DNA from 3 places in the Paenarthrobacter sp. E2MeOHC11 genome. Region 2 is predicted to be linked to each of the others. Evidence: riboswitches for the same ligand, from Rfam matches in the RefSeq annotation. Region 2 holds a riboswitch; each other region holds the start of a gene.

Region 1 (7,015 bases), 440 kb from region 2:
GAAGCATTCCCGGCCAAAGATGGCGTCGAGCATCACCTTGGCATAGTGCACCTCACGGTAATCGAGGTGAAGGTACAAGGTGCCGTCGTCAGCCAACAGCCGCCAGGCCTCTACGAGCTTGGGTTCCAGGAAGGACCAGTAGTCGCTGAAGGCGTCGTCGTAGCTGTGGAGGGCGCCCTTGATGGTGTCGTAGGACCGGCCTTTGAAGCCGACGCGGTCGCCGTCGCCGTCCGCGTTGCGGACCATGCGGGTTTCCTGGCGACGCTGGACCCGGCCGGTATTGAAGGGCGGGTCCACGTAAATGAGTGTGAAGGCGCCGTCCGGCAGCGAAGGGAGGAATTCCGCGTTGTCCGCGTGCACCACCAAATTGCCGCCGTCCGGCGCCCAAACAGTTTCAGTCATTGAGGTTTTTAGGCCTCGGCGCTGCCGGACTGGGCAGCTGCAGTCTCACCGGAGACCACTTCGCCGTTGCGGCGGCGCGTGCGGGTACGACGCGTCCTGGCAGGCTTTTCAGCGCTGTCCGATGCGGCCGTGCGGGCGTCTGAGGCGCCGGCCGCTGGGGCTGCTTCGCCTTCTGACGTACGACGGCGGCGCGTACGGTTGCGTCCACCATCGCCCTTGGATTCGCTGGAGTCGGAGTCGCCGGACTTGCCGGAACGGCCACGTCCCCCGTCGCGGCCACGGCCGCCATCGCGTCCGCCGTCCCGGCCGGAACTGCCGGAGCGTGCGTTCTTCTTGCCGGTCTCGCCAAGGTCTTCAAGTACCTCGGCGTCTACGCCGGCGAGGACGCGCTTGTTGCGCGGCAGCCTGCCCTTGGTGCCCTCGGGGATGTCCAGATCGGTGTAGAGGTGCGGTGAGGAGGAGTACGTCTCAACAGGCTCGGGAACGCTGAGTCCCAGGGCCTTGTTGATCAGGCCCCAGCGGGGCATGTCGTCCCAGTCCACGAACGTGACGGCAGTGCCCTTGTTGCCTGCGCGGCCGGTGCGGCCAACACGGTGCAAGTAAATCTTCTCGTCTTCAACGCACTGGTAGTTGATGACGTGCGTGACGTCGTCGACGTCGATGCCGCGGGCGGCAACGTCGGTTGCTACCAGGACGTCCACCTTGTTGTTGCGGAAGGCCCGGAGGGCCTGCTCGCGGGCACCCTGGCCAAGGTCGCCGTGGATGGCCGCAGCGGCGAATCCGCGGTCGACGAGTTCCTCGGCAACTTTCGCTGCGGTGCGCTTGGTCTTGGTGAAGATGATGGTCCGGCCGCGCCCGCGTGACTGCAGGATACGTGCCACGACTTCGGTCTTGTCCATGCTGTGGGCACGGTAGATGAGCTGGCGGATATCGCGCTTGGTGAGGCCTTCATCGTTCGGATCAGCAGCGCGGATGTGGGTTGGCTGCGTCATGTAGCGGCGTGCCATCGCGATCACGGGGCCGGGCATCGTGGCCGAGAAGAGCAGCGTCTGCCGAACGGCAGGGGTGCCGGCGATCAGGGTCTCAACGTCCGGGAGGAAGCCAAGGTCCAACATTTCGTCCGCCTCATCAAGAATCACCATCTTGACGTTCTTCAAGCTCAGGTGCTTCTGCTTGTAGAGGTCGATCAGGCGGCCCGGGGTACCGACAACGATTTCGACGCCCTTCTGCAGGGCATCGATCTGGGGCTCGTAGGCACGGCCGCCGTAGATGGTCGCGATGCGGGCGTTGCGCTTGCGTGAAGCAGTCTGGAGGTCGTTGGCAACCTGCACCGCGAGTTCACGCGTGGGGACGATCACCAGGGCCTGGGGTGCGCCCGGGACAGCAAGCTTTTCGTAGCCGGCGTCGTCGCGGCCGACCACACGCTGGAGCGCGGGAATGCCGAAGCCCAGTGTCTTGCCTGTACCGGTCTTGGCCTGGCCGATGATGTCGTGGCCGCTCAGGGCTACGGGCAGGGTCATTGCCTGGATGGGGAAGGGATGGGTGATCCCGGCGTCGGCCAAGGACTCAACAATGTCCGCGCGGACGTTGTAGTCAGCGAACGACTTTTCTTCGATCTCGTGGGGCGTCTCATCCGAGGTGATCGTTTCCTCGGGCTCGATGGTTTCAGTTCCGGTGGAGTCCGTCAGGACTTCATGGGTATGCAATTCACTCACAGGGAGTTTCCTTATTCATTTGGGCATTGGCGCTGCATGCTCAACGGGGGCGGCGGAGCCGTACCGGAGCACGAACGGGCGCGCAAGCAAATCCAGTGGAAGCCGATCGCGGGCTATCTAAGTACTGGCACTGGTGACCAGTTGGTACATCTCAAGATCGCGTAGGGGCGGGCTTGTTGAGTTCAAAAATTCACTGAATCAACGACCGGGCATCCATTACTACAGGCTTAGTCTATCCTCTGGCGCCGGCAAAGCCCGGATCGCCGCCGGGAAGGCCGTCAGGGAAGCAGTTGGAACCGGATCTCCCTGCTGGCAATATCGGCCTTCACCAGCCGTACCCGAACGTTGGTCCCGGACTCCAACTCGCCGTCGCAGCGGGCAGTCACGGCAGGTTCGGCAATCTGGACGACGCCGTAAGGACCGCTCCCGTTTCCATTGCCGTTACCGTTGCCCGTGCCTTTTCCGTTGGCATTGCCGTTTGAAGGCTTGGACCCGGATATGACCACGGCGTCAAACTCCTGCCCGACGTGGTTGGCCACCAGCGCCGCTTCCACAGTGTCCAAGGCGGCGCGCTCGAGGCGTCCGGCCAGCTGATCCGAGGACGCCATGATGTCGGGCAGGGAGGGCAGGGCATCACGCGCCCAGGCCGGTATCGGGTGGTTATTGCTCAGGGCTTCGCAGATCACCAGGACAAAACGGTCAATGAGCCGCCGCAACGGTGCGGTGGTGTGGGCGTAGGGAGCTCCAATGGCTGCCTGAACCACATTGGCGGGCACCTCCCCGTCAAACGGAGTGTAGCCGGCGCCGCGGAACAAGGTGCCGGCCGAGTGCAGGATGGCCAGTTGCTTGGGATCGGATGCGTCCAGCGTCCGGAGGTATTCGCCGTAGGAGGTCTTGCCGTCCCAAGGCTTTCCCAGTGCGACGGTCTGCCGTTTGAAATGGAGCAGCGAACGGTCGTCCGGCGCGGGCATGGTCCGCAGGATGCCAACCTTCCCGTCAAGCATCAGTTGGGCGGCGGCCATGCCGGTCATGAGGGAGATCTGGGCATTCCAGTCCTCCACAGGCAAGGACGGGGCGGCAGCGATCCTGTACCCGCCGCCGTCGGTCGCTTGTACTATTTCCTGTTCCGGCATGTTGAGGCTTGCGCCCCCGCGCAGCCGTTCGAGTTCAACGCGCTTGAGGCCAACTTCTTTCAGGAGTTGCAGGACGGGTGGGGCTGTTCCGTCGTCGATCTGCTGCTGGGCGCCCGTGTAGCTCAGCTTGGAAGTGCTGCGAACAACAGCGCGCGCCATCGACACTGCCACCACATCCGCTTGCGCATCCAGCTCGAATTCCCAGACGAACGCACTGCAGACCTGGCCGGCCAGCAGGCTTCCGGCGTTCTCGCTGATGACCTCCGGGTGCAGGGGGATCCGCCCGTCAGGAGCGTAGAACGTCTGCCCGCGCTGCCGTGTCTCGGCATCCAGGGCGCCGCCGGGGACCACGAAGGCCGGCACGTCGGCGATGGCGTAGAGAACCTTGTATCCGTCACCGGAGCGGTCCATGAACAACGCCTGGTCCAGGTCTGTCGACGTGGCAGGGTCGATGGTCAGGAAGGGGATTTCGCGCATGTCCCGGTCCGGCAACTTCAGGGTTTCCACGGCTTGGCGTGCTTCTGCTACGGCCGCTGCCGGATATGCACCAGGAAGGTCCAGCTCGGTCCTCAGGGCAGCCAGTGCGGCGGCAAGCTGGTCCGACGAATCGTCGACGTTGGGTGCAATCCGATGATGTGACACGAAAATCAGGTTAGCCCGAATCCGGCGGATAGTCTTGGATCATGGGCACTTCCCCGGACGCTGCAGCTTCAACCGGGCAACTCGCCGCGGAGCTGCTTGGAGCAATGGCATATGGCGAGTTGTCAGCGTTTGGGCGGCTCTCCGTCGATTCCCGCTACGCCCCCACGCTTCATGACCGCTCAGTCTTGGCAAAAATCGCCGTGGGCGCCTACGGAAACTTTGCACTCCTCAACGATCGGCTGGCCGAGATGGGCATCGATCCCGAAGAGGCCATGCTGCCGTTCCAGCGCTCCTTCGACCACTTCCATGAACGCACCAAGCCAGGGGACTGGTTCGAATCCGTCATGAAGGCCTACGTCATCGATACCGTGTCATCGGACTTTTACAGGGCCGTCGCGGTATTCCTTGATGCCACGACCCAACAGTTCGTTGATCGCGTGGCTTCTCCCGATCAGGCAACGGAGGTCCTGCGTGTCCTGCTCAGGCGGGCACTGGCCGATGACCCCCGCTTGGCCTCGCGTCTGGCCCTCTGGGGCCGACGCCTGGTGGGCGAAGCACTGACGCAGGCCCAACGCGTCGGCACGGAACACCCGCAGCTGGGGCCCACGCTGAGGAGCGGTGGCGACGCCCGTGCAGCAGTCAAGAGGCTGACCGGCGAGCTCGCCGAGAAGCACGCACGACGGATGACAGGCCTCGGCCTGACTGCGTAACCTCCTGGCCGCTTGCTTCCGCTATACGGTGTCCAGTGCCTGCAACAGCGACTTGGCGGCCGCTGTCGGATCCGTGGCCTCAGTGATGGCCCGGACGACGACGATGCGGCTGGCGCCAGCGGCAACCACCTGCTCCACGTTGCTGTGGTCGATGCCGCCGATGGCGAACCAGGGGAGATCCACTTCTGCGTGTTTGACCGCTTTCGCGGCAAATGTGACCAGGTCCAGACCGACGGCTTGCCGACCGGGTTTGGTCGGTGTTGCCCAGACGGGGCCGACACAGAAATAGTCCAGTCCGGTGGGGCTCGACGACGCGGCGATTGCGGCATCGATCTGCGTAGTGGTGTGCGTGGACAGGCCTATTCCCGTGACGTTCGGCAGGAGGGTCCGGGCGGCCGTCAAAGGGAGGTCCTTTTGGCCGACATGGAACACCGGAGCCCCGGAAATACCGGCAACATCGGCGCGGTCGTTCACTGCCCAAAGCTTTCCATGACGTTGGGCCACGCTGCGCAGGACAGCCAGCATTTCCAATTCTTCGGCCGCTTCCAGCGCCTTGTCGCGGAGTTGGATGATGTCCACGCCGCCCTCGAAAGCGGCGTCCACAAAGTCTTCGAAATCGCCTTGCTGTTTGCGGGCATCGGTGCACAAGTACAGGCGGGCGGCGGAGAGGGCATCAGGCTGGGTCATGGAAACCAGAGTAGTTCCTCTAAACTGGGCACGTACTGCGGGAGCCGCGACGTTCGTTATATGACCGTCCGGCTGAGAGGGCTTCAGCGCCGACCGCTTGACCTGATCCGGCTAGTACCGGCGTAGGGAAGGAAACGAATGGCAGAATCCCGCCATACCCCCCTCCACGCAGACGTGGCGGTCATTGGGGGCGGCATTATTGGCCTTGGCATCGCCCACGGAGCCCGGCGGCTGGGCCGCTCGGTGGCACTGATCGATCCCGCACCGGCAACCGGAGCCACTTACGCTGCGGCAGGGATGCTTGCCCCTGTCAGCGAACTGCACTACCAGGAGGAAGACCTCCTGGAACTGATGCTGGAGTCTTCGCACCTGTGGCCGTCCTTCGCGGACGCACTTTCCCGTGAAGGTACTGACACTGGATACCGCGCGACGCCGACACTCGCCGTGGGTGCCGACGCCGCCGACCGCAGGGCGCTCGCCGATCTCCGCGCCGTACAGCTTGGAGCCGGCCTGGCCGTTGAACCGCTGGCCCTTCGCGACGCGAGGGTGCGCGAGCCGCTCCTCAGCCCGCAAATCTCCTGCGCCTTCGACATCCCGGCCGATCACCAAGTGGATCCCCGGAAGCTGGCGGCCTGCCTGGTGACTGAACTGGAGAACCACTCGCACCGGGACGCTACGTGGGTGCACGGAACGGATGACGGGTACGGGGTCCGTGCCGGCGCCCGCCGGTTGTTGTGGGACGGTGGGCGCGTCTCAGGAGTGGAGCTCGACTCCGGCGCCACTGTCCACGCCAGTGAAACCGTGGTGGCCAACGGTCTGGGGGCCGCGGAGTTGTCCGGACTCCCTGACGGTCTCAGCCTTCCTGTGAGGCCGGTATACGGCGACATCCTCAGGCTTCGCGTCCCCGACCACCTGCGGCCGTTGGTGACTTCCACAGTCCGCGGCATGGTGCGCGGCGTACCGGTGTACATCGTTCCCCGGGATGATGGCACCGTGGTCATCGGGGCCACCCAACGCGAGGACGGCTTGTCTGCGTCGTCCAACGCTGTCTCAGCCGGCGGCGTATATCAACTTCTGCGGGATGCCCAAACCCTGGTCCCTGCCGTGGCGGAATTGGAACTCCTTGAAGCAACAGCCCGGGCCCGCCCCGGGACTCCGGATAATGCACCGCTTCTTGGCCGCGTCGCCACTACCAGCGGAGACGTTGACGGGCTGGTGATCGCCACAGGATTCTTCCGTCACGGTGTTCTCCTGACACCCGTGGCCGCCAGGATCGTGTGCGACCTGATCAACGGTTCGGCAGACCCCCGATGGGCGCACTTCCGTCCGGACCGTTTCGCCACCAACACATCCCTATCGCGGGCTCTTACGCCGGCACACGTTCCGAGTAAGGAAACAGCATGAACATCAAACTCAACGGATCCGACCACGCAGTGCCGGAGGACGCTTCCGTCAGCACACTCGTCACCGCTGTCACCGGCCGCGTCCTGGACCACCGCGGACAGGCAGCCGACGGCGGCAAGCTGGGTGTCGCCGTCGCGCGCAATTCCGAGGTGGTGCCGCGCAGCCAATGGTCTGCGACAGCGCTCGCCGCCGGAGACGAACTCGAACTCGTTACCGCAGTCCAAGGAGGCTGAAGCATGACAACAGCAAACACTGAGGTCCGCACCACGGACGTACCTACCGACGCGCTGGTGATCGAGGGCGTCGAATTCGGCTCCCGCCT
Region 2 (7,015 bases):
AGGCGAAGCCGAGGGTTACGCCTCCCTGGAGGCCCAACCAGTAGCCCCTTGAGAACTTGGCGCCCGCAAGAATGCCCATGGCCGTTGTGATGATGACGGCAAAGGCAACGATGCCAATGAACATATTGGGGAACCCGAACACGGAACTTTGCGGTGTCTGCATCACGGCACCACAGGAAACCCAGGGGTTCACATCACACACGGTCACGTGGTTGGGATCCTTGAGGACCTCAAGTTTCTCAAGGACCAGTGCGCCGGACGCCAGCCACCCGATGACACCGGTGATCAGCAGGATCCAGGCGAAAGGTTTGTCCCGGACCGTCATTGGAAGGGAATCCTGCCGGGTACCTGGTTGGGTGGGCAGATCCTCCACGCGGTTTGTGGCTTGGTTGGCCAGGTTTCCCTTGGCTGTGCTCGGCATCGCGGATGTAGTCCTTTTCAACAAGTGGCCCGGCCTTGCCGGTAACGGCTCTTGGGAGGATTGTAACGCCGGAGGCTGGGCGCTGCCCCCAGCTTCTCGTTAGCTCCGGTCCTCCCGGGCACTGCACGACACAGCGGCTTACCTTGGGAATGTTCAGGGGTGTGAGAGAATGAACATGGCTGGAAGCCGATCCACATTCGGAATCCGGTCCGGTGACTTTGTTCCCAAGACCGCCAGTATGAGCTGGGCATGCCTGGATCACGTGATCCCCGGTAGGCCCGCCATGACAATGGACGGCACCTGGTTGTGGCAGCAGAACAACGGGTTTCAGAATAAAGCCGCCGGCCTTCCAGGGCTGCCGCACCCCAATGATGGTGCGAACCGGAAGGCATACTACCGACTTCTGTCAACGCCTGCGGGTTTTGACAATATTTGCCCCACTGGGCGCCGGATGTGGCGGTGTCGCTGGGGCAGGAGTGTTGCCACATATGGATAATGACCAAGTTGTAGCCGTTAATGACGAGGCAGCTCCCGCGGAAACCGCGGAAGCGCCAAAGAAAGCCACCCGGACCCGGCGCAAGGCTGCGCCCAAGGTTGCCGCAGAGGTAGAGTCGCCTGCCGCAGAAGCGTCCGCTGTTGAAACAACCGAAGCCCCAGCAGCACCAGTGCGCCGTACCCGGTCCCGCAAGAAGGCAGAGCCTGCTGAGCCGCTGCCCGGTTTGGGTGACGACGCCACTGCGGCGCCTGAAGCTGCCGTGGAGAGCCAGCCCGAAGCTGCAGCCGAGCCTGCCCCTGAAAAGCCGGTCCGCCGTCGTCGTGCTGCCAAGCCCAAGGCCGAGCCGGTAGAAGAGCCTGCCGCCGCAGAAACCACGACGCCGGATGCACCCACCCAGCCCGTGGCCCCTGTTGCTGCGGTAGCCGCTGAAGAGCCCGCGTCCGAAGAAGCGGAGGCCGAAGGGGCGGAGGACGACGCTGCTCCCGCTGCGTCCACGTCCCTGTTCATGGAGCCTGTTTCCATCACATCCATGATTTTCCAGGCCCCGGACCTCACCACGGTCCCGCGCGTTGCCGCCGTCGAAGAAAAAGACGAGGAACCGGAAGCGGAAACCGAATCCGGCGCTGAAGGTGAGTTGGACGATGCCGGCAGCCGGCGTCGTCGTCGGAGCCGTGGCCGCCGGGGACGTCGTGGAACCGAGCGCGAAGAGAACGAAGCCGAAGATGGCAGCGAATCCGAGGACGAGGAAGCTCCAGCGACCGAAGCCCTCGATGAAGGCGTGACGTCACGCCGTCGCCGTCGCCGCCGCCGTGGCGACCAGGATCTTGAATTGACCGGAGGGTCGGACGACGATCCGCCCAACACGGTGACCCGCGTCCGTGCTCCCCGCCCTGTGACGGAGACAGCCCCGTCCAACCGCGTAACCAGCGTCAAGGGCTCCACCAGGCTTGAGGCCAAGAAGCAGCGTCGTCGGGAATCCCGCGAGACCGGACGCCGCCGCCAAGTCATCACCGAGGCCGAGTTCCTGGCCCGCCGCGAGTCGGTGGACCGCCAGATGATCGTCCGCCAGCGCGACGACAGAATACAGATTGGTGTCCTGGAAGACGGTGTGCTGGCTGAGCACTTCGTTTCCAAGACCCAGCAGGACTCCTTGATCGGCAACGTTTACCTGGGCAAAGTCCAGAACGTCCTTCCGTCCATGGAGGCGGCGTTCGTGGACATCGGACGCGGCCGAAACGCAGTGTTGTACGCCGGTGAAGTCAACTGGGACGCGGTCAACCTCGAAGGCCAGCCGCGCCGGATCGAGAACGCCCTGAAGTCCGGCGACTCCGTCCTGGTCCAGGTCACCAAGGACCCCGTGGGTCACAAGGGTGCCCGCCTCACCAGCCAGATTTCCCTGCCGGGCCGCTACCTTGTGTACGTGCCGGGCGGTTCCATGACCGGCATCTCCCGCAAGTTGCCGGACGTCGAACGTAACCGCCTCAAGCGGATCCTGAAGGATCGTTTGCCGGAAAACGCCGGTGTCATTGTCCGCACGGCCGCAGAAGGAGCGTCGGAGGAAGAGCTGACGCACGATATCAACCGCCTCCGCGCGCAGTGGGAAGGCATCGAGGGGCAGGCTTCCTCGACCAAGGTGCTGGCTCCGGAACTGCTGTACGGCGAACCGGACCTGACCATCAAGGTTGTCCGCGATGTCTTCAACGAGGACTTCTCCAAGCTGATCGTCTCCGGCGACGACGCCTGGGACACCATTGAAGCCTACGTGACCTACGTCGCCCCAGATCTGGTGGGCCGCCTTGAAAAGTGGACCAAGGACCAGGACATCTTCTCTGCGTGGCGCATCGACGAGCAGATCCACAAGGCGCTGGAACGGAAGGTCTTCCTCCCGTCAGGTGGCTCGTTGGTCATCGACCGCACCGAAGCCATGACCGTAGTGGACGTTAACACCGGCAAGTTCACCGGCAGTGGCGGAAACCTTGAGGAGACGGTCACCAAGAACAACCTTGAAGCGGCCGAGGAAGTAGTTCGCCAGCTCCGGCTGCGTGATATCGGTGGCATCATCGTCATCGACTTCATCGACATGGTCCTTGAATCAAACCGCGACCTCGTCCTCCGGCGCATGGTGGAATGCCTTGGCCGCGACCGCACCAAGCACCAAGTGGCCGAAGTGACGTCGCTGGGCCTCGTCCAGATGACCCGTAAGCGCATGGGCACCGGCCTCTTGGAGGTCTTCGGTGAGCAGTGCGAGCATTGTGCCGGCCGGGGCGTCGTGACGCACGATGAACCTGTGGAGCACCGCCGCGCCAACGTCGTGGCCGCCGAACACCACCGCCCCCACACGGAGACCCAGCAGCCTGCTGGCCGCACGGAACGCAAGCGTCGCCGGGGCAAGGGCGGGGGACAGCCCGTTGCCGAAGCGTCCGCGCAGGTCCACACCACCACGTCGACGCCGGCTGCGCCGGCTGCTCCCGCTGAGCCCCAGGATCCGGCGAAGCAGGCCAAGGCCGAGGCGACCAGGGCTGCTTTGGCCACGATTGCCGCTGCCGCCCATGCCGCGCACCTGCACGACGACGAAGTCCACCGTGCAGAAGAACAGGCACGGGCAGCTGGACAGCAGGAGTCTGCCGCTCAGTCCGTGGCGCCCGCCGAGGCAGAGGAAGCCGCAGTTCGCGAAGGCAGGTCCACGCCGGTCCTGCGTTTCGGTGGGGAGGAAGTTGCTTTGCCGTTCGGTGAACACCACGAAGAACCGCCGGCCGCAAAGCCTGCCATGAGCCTTGATCTCCTGGCTGAAGCGTTCTCCCACCTTGGCGCAGCTCCTGAGGAAAAGCCCGAAGCGCTGTTTGCTCCGAAGGCCGTCGAAGCGGATCCCGAAGCTGTTCCCGCCTCGCGGGCCCGCCGTGGCCGCCGCAACCGCAGCGCGAGCAGGGCGCAAGGTGCGGCTAACGAAACAAGCGTCGAGCACCATGAGGTGACTGCCTCGGTTGGTCAAGGAACGGCACACGAGGCCAAAGCACCCATGGAACCGGCCAAGAAGGCAGCGTCCGAGGAGCCCATTATCCTGGGGGTTGGGGTACCGGCTTCCGAGCTCTAGCACGGGCAAGGAAACCCAAGCATGAGGGCCCTGCACGATCCGCCACAGGCGGGTGGTGCAGGGCCCTTTGCTGTCCACTGCAAGCCCGGCTTCGCGAATGCGTTGGTCAGGTGGATGAAGGCATTGACAGTCATATCCGGCCATTGGCGTGGCACGGTTCCCGGGACCGAGCCCTTCCCGGCTACGCTTGGGGACTGACACGGGGTGCCGGGCGTTGGGCCAGGCTGAGATCCAGACCCGTTGAACCTGTCCGGTTAGCACCGGCGAAGGGATGTCCCCATGACTTCAACGTCGTATTCTCCCGTCTACCCGTTGGCCGTTTCCGGCCGGCAAATACCGCGGGTACTGAGCATCGCAGGCTCGGACCCATCCGGCGGCGCAGGTATCCAGGCTGATCTGAAGAGCATCGCAGCCCATGGCGGTTACGGCATGGCAGCCATCACCGCCCTGACTGCGCAGAACACTGTGGGAGTCCGTGCTGTCCATGTTCCTCCGGTGGAGTTCCTGCGCCAGCAACTGGAGGCAATCAGCAATGATATTGCCATCGATGCAGTCAAAATCGGGATGCTTGGTGACGCGGCCGTGATCCACGAAGTCCGCGGCTGGCTCGAAGCGGTGCGTCCCGCCGTCGTGGTCCTTGACCCGGTGATGGTCGCCACCAGCGGTGACCGCCTCCTGCGGGAGTCCGCCGGGAAGGCCCTGCGCCAGCTCCTGCCGCTGGCAGACCTGATCACGCCTAACCTGCCCGAACTTGCCATGCTGCTGGGGGAGCCGGAGGCCGCTGACTGGCCCTCGGCGTTGGATCAGGGCAAGCGGCTGGCCGCTGAGTGCGGCAACACCGTGCTGGTCAAGGGTGGCCATCTGGCCGGTTCCGAATGCCCTGATGCGCTGGTGAACACCAGCGGGTTGTTGCGGCAGGACGTCATCGAGGTGCCCGGTCCGCGGGTGGAGACGGCAAACAGTCACGGCACGGGCTGTTCCCTGTCCTCGGCCCTGGCCACTGCGCAGGCCCGTACCGGTGACTGGGAGGCGTCATTGCGTCAGGTGAAGCCATGGTTGATCGAGGCGTTGACGCATTCCGACATTCTCGAAGTAGGCCACGGAAGCGGACCAGTGCACCACTTCCACCACCATGCGGGCCCGAGGCCGGGAGATTTCGCGTCGGTGCTATGGAAGGAAGCGACCCCGGAGCTTGAAGCAATCTACAAGCTCAGCTTCATTGACGGCTTGCAATCCGGCAGCCTTCCGGAAGCCGCCTTCAACTACTACCTTGCCCAAGACGCCATTTACCTCAATGGGTACTCCAGGGTCCTGGCCCGCGCCGGCGCCCTTGCTCCCAGCGAGAAGGAACAGCTGTTCTGGGCCAAAGCGTCACAGCAGTGCCTTGAGGTCGAATCGGAGCTTCACCGGAACTGGTTGAGCACCCGGGAGGCGTCAACGGCCACCGGTCCCGTCACGAAGTCGTACGTGGACCATCTGCTGGCGTCTTCGGCTTCCGGTAGTTATGCGGTGGTGCTCGCGGCAATTTTGCCTTGCTACTGGCTGTACGCAGAAGTGGGCCAGCAGCTCCATGCAGCGTACGTGGAAGCAGGGGCTCCAACGGAGCACCCTTATGCGGCGTGGCTCACGACGTACGCGGACGAGGATTTCGCTGCCGCTACCAGGAATGCGATCAACTTCACTGATGGCGCTGCGATGGCAGCTTCCGAGAGGGAAAGGGCCGCCATGGTGGAGGCCTTCGCCCAGTCCTGCCGCTATGAAACAGCGTTTTTCGATGCTCCACGGCTTCACGCGTAGCCCGATTCCTGGATCTTTCAGCGTCCGGATAAGCCGGCACTACCGCGCGTCGCGGGCTTAATCGCGTTAATTGTGCCCAAACCCTGTAGGCTGTATGGGCACGGTGCCGGGAGAGTCCGTTACAACTGGTGACGCAAGTCACGCGGTAGCCTCCGGACCCGGCCTCATTTGCAGCTGAAGGTCAAACTAGCGTAATCTTGATCTTCGGTGCTTACGCCAACACTTGGGTTATGCCCCTTGGAATTGTTCATGGGATGACTCGCGGACTTCGATCAGAAGTCCACGGCGTTGAGGCACAGCGCGAACCAGGCCTGATTCCGGTTCAAGGTTCCGCACGCAAATTTAGTTATAAACGTCGAGAGAAGTGAGTACCCAAGTGGTGTACGCGATTGTCCGCGCAGGCGGCCGCCAAGAAAAAGTTTCCGTTGGAGACTACGTAACGCTTAACCGCGTCCCCGGTGGAGCCGGCAGCACGCTTGAGCTGCCCGCCTTGCTCCTGGTTGACGGCGACAAGGTCACCTCCGCAGCTGCGGAACTGGCCAACGTCAAGGTCACGGCTGAGATCCTCGAGGACCTCCGTGGTCCGAAGATCGTCATCCAGAAGTTCAAGAACAAGACCGGCTACCGGAAGCGTCAGGGTCACCGTCAGGAACTGACCAAGATCAAGATCACCAGCATCGCGTAACTTTCGTTACCCGCTGTTCAGGTTTTTCAGTTTCCCCAGAAATTTAGAGGCAGGCATTTCACATGGCACACAAAAAAGGCGCGAGTTCCACTCGCAACGGTCGTGACTCCAACGCTCAGTACCTGGGCGTAAAGCGCTTCGGTGGTCAGGTAGTTTCCGCAGGCGAAATCATCGTTCGCCAGCGTGGAACCCACTTCCACCCGGGTGCAGGCGTCGGTCGCGGTGGCGACGACACCCTGTTCGCCCTGCAGGCCGGTGCGGTTGAGTTTGGTACTCGCCGCGGACGTCGCGTAGTGAACATCGTTGCTGCTGCAGCTGCAGAGTAACAACAAGTTCTGAACCGGTGGAGCGGGCCAATCGGCCCGCTCCACCGTTCTTTTAACCGCATTACAATCGACTGGGGCGCCCACAGGCGCGCTGGTTTTGCAACAGCGCTGGCAACAGCAACAAACGCTGTAAGACAGCAACTGAGGAGATCCACGTGGCGAGCTTTGTAGACCGGGTAGTCCTGCACGTATCCGGCGG
Region 3 (7,015 bases), 1.5 Mb from region 2:
GTCACCTACGTTGTGGTTTCCGTGGTGTCGTCCGTGCTGTTCCTCATTGCCATCGCCATGATCTACGGGGCCACCGGGACCATCACCATGGCCGACCTTGCCATCAAACTGGCCGAACTGGACCAAGGCACCCAAAACCTCCTGCACGTGATGCTGCTGGTGGCCTTCGGCATCAAGGCAGCTGTGTTCCCGTTGTCCTTCTGGCTCCCCGACTCCTATCCCACCGCGCCGGCTCCTGTCACTGCCGTGTTCGCCGGGTTGCTGACCAAAGTAGGTGTTTACGCCATGGTCCGCACGGAGACACTCTTGTTCCCGGGGGACACCCTGAATGTTCCGCTCATGGTGGTGGCATTACTGACCATGGTGGTGGGCATATTGGGTGCCTTGGCCCAGAGCGACATCAAACGTCTCCTGTCCTTCACCCTCGTGAGCCACATCGGATACATGGTGTTTGGCCTGGCGATGAGTTCGGTTGCCGGGTTGGGCGCTGCAGTCTTCTACGTTGCCCACCACATCACCGTGCAGACCAGCCTGTTCCTGGTCACAGGTCTCATAGAACGCAGGGGCGGAAGCTCCTCCATTGACCGCCTGGGTGGACTGGCCAAACTCTCACCGCTGCTTGCCCTGCTGTTCTTTGTCCCGGCAATGAACCTCGCGGGCATTCCACCGTTCTCGGGCTTCCTGGGAAAGCTGGGCCTCCTGCAGGCCGGCGTGGAGCTGGGAACACCCCTGGCCATCACCCTGGTGGTGGGTGGCGTGGTCACCAGCCTTCTGACGCTGCTGGCCATCGCCCGTGTCTGGAACAGGGCCTTCTGGCGCAAGCCCGAGGACGCTGAGTACCCGGATCCCGTGCTTCAGACCCCGGGCAACGTAGGGGTTTTGCCGCGGACCATGGTCGGCTCGACGGCAGGCCTTGTGGTGTTCGGCGTCGCCCTGACGGTCTTCGCCGGCCCGCTCTTCCGGGTGGCGGACGGTTCCGCGGGAATCATGCTGGACCGCTCGGCCTATATCCACTCCGTCCTGGGCGATTCCGTTGAGGTGCCGCCCCTTGCGCAACCGGATGAAGTGCAGACGGGTGGTTCCAAATGAGCCGCAAACCGATTTCGTTCCGCACCGAGCTGCCGCTGCTCATTTGGTTGGTCATCGTCTGGGGTGCGCTGTGGCGGGACTTCAGCCCTGGCAACCTCCTGTTCGGTGCCCTGATCGCCGTGTTGGTAGCCAAGCTGTTCTACCTCCCGCCCGTGGAGTTGAGCGGCCGGTTCAACATACTGCGCGCCATTCCCTTCGCGCTGATGTTCCTCGCCAAAGTGGTGGCAGCGAGCTTCCTGGTCCTGTTCCTGGCTGTGGCAAAAGGTCCCAAGGTGCGCAGCGCCGTCGTCGCTGTCCCGTTGCGGAGCCATTCGGACCTGATGGTGACGGCCACCGGGCACGTCATCTCGCTGATACCGGGCTCCCTTGTGGTGGAGGTGGACCGGTCGACATCCACGCTCTACCTGCACGCGCTCAACATCTATGAAGAAGCGGACATCGACAAAATTCGCGACGAAGTCCAAACCATCGAAGCGCGGCTGATCAGGATCATGGGCACGCGCGAAGAAGTCGAAGCATTGAAGGCCGAAATACGTCCGGGAATGGAAGGGGCAACGCGATGAAGGAAACCATTCTCGTGGTCACGGCTGTAATCCTCAGCCTGGCTGCCGCAGGTGCGATCGTCCGCATAGCCATCGGCCCGTCCTTGCTGGACCGAGTGCTGGCCTCGGACGTCCTGCTCGCAATCCTGGGTGCTGCACTCGCGATCGACATGGCGATGAACAGGCACCTCAACAACCTGATGCTGCTGGTAGCCCTGGCCGTGATTGGTTTTATCGGATCGGTGACAGTTGCCCGGTTTGTGGCGGAGCGGAGGGAACAGAACAATGAGTCCTGATCCCACCGGCGTCGATGTCGTGATCGATGGTGTGACCGCCGTGTTCCTGGTGGTGGGCGCCCTGATGTCCCTGGGTGCTGCTATCGGCTTGCTCCGTTTTCCGGACCTTATGAGCCGCATGCACGCTGCCACCAAGCCGCAGGTACTGGGTTTGTTCCTCATGCTTGCCGCCATAGGCCTGCAGATGCGCACCTGGTGGGTGTGGCCGGTCCTGCTGGTGGCATGGATCTTCCAGCTGCTGACGGCGCCCGTTTCTGCCCACATGGTGGGTCGCTCCGCCTACCGCACCAAGCACGGTCACCGCGAGATGCTCACCAAAGATGAACTCGAGGCAGTGGTTCAACGGGCGGCCGCCGGGCAAGAGCCTGGCAACGACCGCTGAACGGCTGCTCATCTGAACGACTGATAGGCAAAAAGCGCGGGGCCACTGATGGTGGCCCCGCGCTTGCATGTTGTCCGGGTGGTGCCTAGACGATGTCCTTGGATTTGGCGAAGCGGGCGATGGCACGCTGCGTCCCGCGGCTGGCGAGTACCTGGATGAGGGTGCTCACGAACGCAGAGATCAAGGCGAATGTCAGGGCCGAGCGCAGGCTCGTCTCCAAGTCATCGTTGCCTGTGGGTGGCTTGTTGCCAGTGGCCTTTTCCCACCCTTTATTGACGAGTTTGGTTCCGACGAAGCCTGCTCCGAGGCTCACTCCGGTACCCAGCAGCTTGAAGAAGAGGTTCATGTCCCCAGCCTAGCCGTAAAGGCCGGGCGGACGCTGTTACCGGCGGTTTTCCCGTTCCTTGAGGAACGCGGCCATGGAACCCACCGGGGCGAGCACCGGAACGACGGTGTGCTCCGCGGACCACACCGCTTCCACTGAGCCGAACCCTGCGATTTCCTTCAGCAGGTAATAGGTGGGCGGCATCAGTTTCAGTGTTCCGGCCGCCTCTGCCGCCAGAATTCCGTCCACTGGCATCCACAGAGACTGCCAGGCCTCAGTGGTTTGGTGCTGGGGCTCAGCCCCTGGCGCAGGCTTGGCGATGTAGAAGTAGGTGTCGAAGCGCTTGGGCATGTCCGTCGGGGTGACCCAGTTGGCCCATGGACGGAGGTCGGCGGAGTGGATGCTCAGGCCCGCCTCCTCCTGGACTTCCCGGAGTGCGGCTGTGAGGACCGTACCCGCGCTCGTGGTCGCCTGCGCAGGATTAGCGCCTATGGAGCTTTGGCGCCACTGGGCCGCGTGGTGTTGGAGCAGCTCCGCGGGGTAGTCCCAGCCGGACGTGTCCGCAGCATCCACCCGGCCTCCCGGGAACACCACCATTCCGGCAGCGAAGTCCATGGTGCTGACCCTGTGCTGGACGAAGGCTTCGAGACCGCCGGGGGCGTTGCGGAGCAGGATGACGCTGGCGGCAAGGCGAGGTTCCGGCGCCGTGGTGTCGCTTGCGGGGTGATCCTGCTTGGGTAGGTCCGTCATGAGATATGCCCCTTTGCCGCGGTCGAGTCTGCTGGATCATTCTCTCAGGTCTCGTTGTGGGGCCTGGTGTGCAGGCCAAAACCGGCGGGAGGGGTGTAGGGCGGGCCTCGCAACGCACGCCTGGAACGCGTCCGGCCCGGGGCGCGCTGATCCGATTGTGACCATAGGCGGGCAACGGGCCAGCGCCCGCCATGGACGCAGGTGTAAACTGAACCCGCCCATCAGGGCAGATTTGATAACGACAGGGGAGCGCCGCCGTCGGACCCTGCAGAGATGCAGGAGACGCGAGGGCGCTGAGAGTGCGGACAGCCGCAGACCCTCGAACCTGATCCGGTTAGTACCGGCGCAAGGGAGTCGAGCTTCTCAGAGTGTCCGGATCCGGACGGCGCAGGCCGGCTGGAGAATCCGGGTAGCACTTTCCCCTCCTGTACCTCAGGAGGCAGAAAATGACCACGGTAAACGTGAAGAAGACCAGTTATAACTGGCGTGTTGTAGACATCGTTGTGGCGGCTCTGATCGCCATCGCCGGCGGCGTGATCTTCTGGGCCTGGTCCCAGGGCGCTGCATTGGTATCCATTCCCCTGAACGCGACGTACCCTCCCCTCACCGGCCTGATCGCCGGTGGCTGGATGATCCCCGCGGTCCTGGGCATGCTCATTATCCGCAAGCCGGGCGCAGCGTTGTTCTGCGAAGCCGTCGCTGCCACCGGTGAGCTCATCATGGGCTCGCAGTACGGCACCACAGTGCTGATCTCCGGAGTCCTGCAGGGACTCGGCGCCGAGCTCATCTTCGCCGCTTTCCGCTACAAGAAGTTCAACCTGCCCACGGCCCTCCTCGCCGGCGCGGGCGCAGGCCTCTTCTGCGGCCTGAACGACTCCTTCCTTCCGTGGGGCTGGAACATCGCGTACGAGGCAATCGACAAGCTTGCCTACATCAGCTTCACCACCATTTCCGGCGCGATCATCGCAGGCGCACTGTCCTGGGTCGCCACCCGCGGCCTGGCGAAGACCGGCGTCCTGAGCTCCTTCGCGTCGCGCAAGGCCGCTTCGGAGCCAGTCTTCAGCTGATGTCCGCGACTCAAAGCGGCACGGTCAGGCCTGCCGCCATCTCAGCCGAGGGCTGGGGGTGGCGGCATGCCGGCCGGGCCCAGCCTGCCATTGAGGGTCTGGACCTTCGGATCGAACCTGGCGAACGGGTGTTGCTGCTGGGTCCTTCGGGCGCCGGTAAATCGACCCTCCTGCATGCCTTGGCCGGCGTGCTGGGTGATGAGGAAGACGACTCGGACGAGACCGGCTCCCTGCTGATCGACGGCGTTGCTCCCCGCGAACAGCGTGGCCGCGCCGGCCTGATGCAGCAAGACCCCGAAACCCAGGTGGTCCTCTCCCGCGTGGGTGACGACGTCGCCTTCGGCGCCGAGAACCTGGCCGTGCCGCGGGACGAGATCTGGTCCCGCGTCCATGAAGCGCTCGACGACGTCGGGCTGCGCACCGCTGCCGGCGGCGGTTTGGCCCTGGATCACCCAACGGCGGCACTCTCCGGAGGGCAGAAGCAACGGCTTGCGCTTGCGGGCATTTTGGCGATGCGACCCGGGCTGATCCTGTTGGACGAGCCGACGGCCAACTTGGATCCGGCGGGTGTGCTGGAGGTCCGTGATGCGGTGAAGCGCTGCCTCGATAAGACCGGTGCCACCCTGGTTGTGGTGGAACACCGCGTTTCTGTGTGGAAAGACCTGGTGGACAGGATCGTGGTCCTGCAGCCAGGGTCGGTGGCGGGGTCGAGCGCGGCTGCGGGCGCCGGGCAGGCCGCGGGCGGAGTCCTCTTGGACGGCCCTCCGGAGCAGGTCCTGTCCGAGGCACGCACCATGCTGATGGCGGCTGGCGTGTGGGTGCCGGGATACGTTCCGGCAACCCGGACGCGGCAGAACCGGCCCCAGACTTCCACGCTTCTCCTGGCAGCCCAGGACCTCGCAGTATCCCGGGAAAAACCGCGGCGCAAAGGCTTCAAGACCATCCCGCCTGTTCCCGTGCAAACGGGCATCAGCGCACAGGTCAGGGCTGGCCAGGCCCTGACCATCACGGGACCGAACGGTGCCGGCAAATCCACTTTCGCTCTCACGTTGGCCGGCCTTTTGGCGCCGGTGGACGGTGCGGTGAGTGCCGCCGTCGAGCTTTCCGAGGGGGCGGGTATTGACCCGTTCACGTGGAAAGCTGACCAGTTGATTTCCCGCATCGGGACGGTGTTCCAGGAACCGGAGCACCAGTTTGTCACGGGCAAGGTCCTGGACGAGCTCATGTTTGGCCCCAAGCATCTGGGCCATGGCGAGGAACGCGTGGATGAACTGCTGGAGCGGCTGAGGCTGACGCACCTTGTGGACGCCAATCCCTACACGTTGTCCGGTGGGGAAAAGCGGCGGCTTTCGGTGGCCACGGTTCTGGCGGCGCATCCGAAGGTCCTGGTGCTGGATGAGCCCACATTCGGCCAGGATGCCAACACCTGGGCTGAGCTGGCGTCATTCCTTTCGGAGTTGTTGGACGCCGGAACGGCAGTGGTCTCGGTGACCCACGACCAGGAATTCAGTGCAGTACTCGGGGGAACGGAGCTGCGGCTGGGACCTGTGGCACAGGGCAATGTTGCGCATCAGGAAGCGGGTGCGGCATGAGGGACGCACTGAACATCCGCGGAAACCATGCCCTGCTGACGCGTGCAAACCCCTTGGCGAAGTTCGTATCGGTTTTCCTGATTTCCCTGGTACTGGCCCTGTCCATCGACTGGGTGTCGGCGTCCACGGCGCTGGTTGCGGAACTGGCATTGTTCCCGCTGGCCGGGCTTACCCTGCGGCTCTTGTGGCAGCGCGCCTGGCCCCTGATCATCGCGGCGGCGATCGGCGGCTGGAGCACGGCGATTGTGGCGGCGGACAGCGGCGCTGTACTGCTCGACGTCGGACTCTGGTCCATCAGCGAAGGTTCCCTGGAGCTGGGGCTGGGTTTCATGCTGCGCGGTTTGGCGATTGCCCTCCCGGCGATCCTGCTGATGACCTGCACGGATCCGACTGACCTGGCCGATGCGCTGGCGCAGAAAGCAAAGCTGCCGCACCGCTTTGTCCTGGGCTCCCTGGCAGCAATGCGGCTGGTGGGCCTGATGGCGGAGGAGTGGCAGACCATCGGCATGGCCCGCCGTGCCCGCGGCGTGGGTTCGCAGGGCAGCCCGCTCCAGCGGCTGAAGGCCATGCTGGGCCAGAGCTTCGGGCTCTTGGTCCAGGCCGTAAGGAGGGCTTCGCGGCTGGCAGTAACCATGGAAGCGCGCGGCTTCGGCGGAGGTCAGCGAACGTGGGCGCGCGAATCCACGTATTCGATGCTGGACGCCTGGGTGGTCCTTGGCGGTGTGATCATCGCAGCGGGTGCAGTGCTCACGGCTGTAGGCGCTGGAACCTGGAGTTTTGTCTGGCGCTAGCGCTTTCACGCGCTAACGAGCTGGGCACAAGCGTGCCGCCGGCCTGTTGGGGGCGCCGGCGGCACTTCGCCTTGTGTGATGGGGGACTAGGGAGCCTTCTGTTCCTGGATCTCGTCAAAGCCTGCCCGTGTCAGGAACCCCAACTGGGCCTCCTTCTCCGCAAGCTGGATGATGGGTCCCA

Evidence for each region. A riboswitch is a leader RNA that binds a small molecule or an ion and turns the genes downstream of it on or off. The one in region 2 is predicted to bind thiamine pyrophosphate.
Region 1: linked by a shared signal. The riboswitch ahead of thiO (glycine oxidase ThiO) and the one ahead of thiD (bifunctional hydroxymethylpyrimidine kinase/phosphomethylpyrimidine kinase) in region 2 are both predicted to bind thiamine pyrophosphate.
Region 3: linked by a shared signal. The riboswitch ahead of ACSSVG_RS13035 (ECF transporter S component) and the one ahead of thiD (bifunctional hydroxymethylpyrimidine kinase/phosphomethylpyrimidine kinase) in region 2 are both predicted to bind thiamine pyrophosphate.

What each region holds. Positions count from the first base shown of each region.
Region 1 covers NZ_CP196673.1:3,792,029-3,799,043, forward strand. The annotation lists gene ACSSVG_RS17680 (DNA-methyltransferase) at 1-402, opposite strand, end outside; gene ACSSVG_RS17685 (DEAD/DEAH box helicase) at 411-2,117, opposite strand; gene ACSSVG_RS17690 (RNB domain-containing ribonuclease) at 2,396-3,892, opposite strand; gene ACSSVG_RS17695 (ferritin-like fold-containing protein) at 3,934-4,602, shown strand; gene thiE (thiamine phosphate synthase) at 4,624-5,289, opposite strand; TPP riboswitch at 5,317-5,435, shown strand; gene thiO (glycine oxidase ThiO) at 5,428-6,693, shown strand; gene thiS (sulfur carrier protein ThiS) at 6,690-6,926, shown strand; gene ACSSVG_RS17715 (thiazole synthase) at 6,930-7,015, shown strand, end outside.
Region 2 covers NZ_CP196673.1:4,235,933-4,242,947, forward strand. The annotation lists gene ACSSVG_RS19720 (vitamin K epoxide reductase family protein) at 1-421, opposite strand, end outside; gene ACSSVG_RS19725 (Rne/Rng family ribonuclease) at 910-4,008, shown strand; TPP riboswitch at 4,199-4,297, shown strand; gene thiD (bifunctional hydroxymethylpyrimidine kinase/phosphomethylpyrimidine kinase) at 4,288-5,805, shown strand; gene rplU (50S ribosomal protein L21) at 6,182-6,490, shown strand; gene rpmA (50S ribosomal protein L27) at 6,553-6,816, shown strand; gene obgE (GTPase ObgE) at 6,972-7,015, shown strand, end outside.
Region 3 covers NZ_CP196673.1:2,774,748-2,781,762, forward strand. The annotation lists gene ACSSVG_RS13005 (Na+/H+ antiporter subunit D) at 1-1,089, shown strand, start outside; gene ACSSVG_RS13010 (Na+/H+ antiporter subunit E) at 1,086-1,652, shown strand; gene ACSSVG_RS13015 (MrpF/PhaF family protein) at 1,649-1,927, shown strand; gene mnhG (monovalent cation/H(+) antiporter subunit G) at 1,917-2,309, shown strand; gene ACSSVG_RS13025 (DUF4235 domain-containing protein) at 2,395-2,655, opposite strand; gene ACSSVG_RS13030 (NUDIX hydrolase) at 2,692-3,384, opposite strand; TPP riboswitch at 3,618-3,754, shown strand; gene ACSSVG_RS13035 (ECF transporter S component) at 3,831-4,451, shown strand; gene ACSSVG_RS13040 (ABC transporter ATP-binding protein) at 4,451-6,043, shown strand; gene ACSSVG_RS13045 (energy-coupling factor transporter transmembrane component T family protein) at 6,040-6,834, shown strand; gene ACSSVG_RS13050 (GNAT family N-acetyltransferase) at 6,921-7,015, opposite strand, start outside.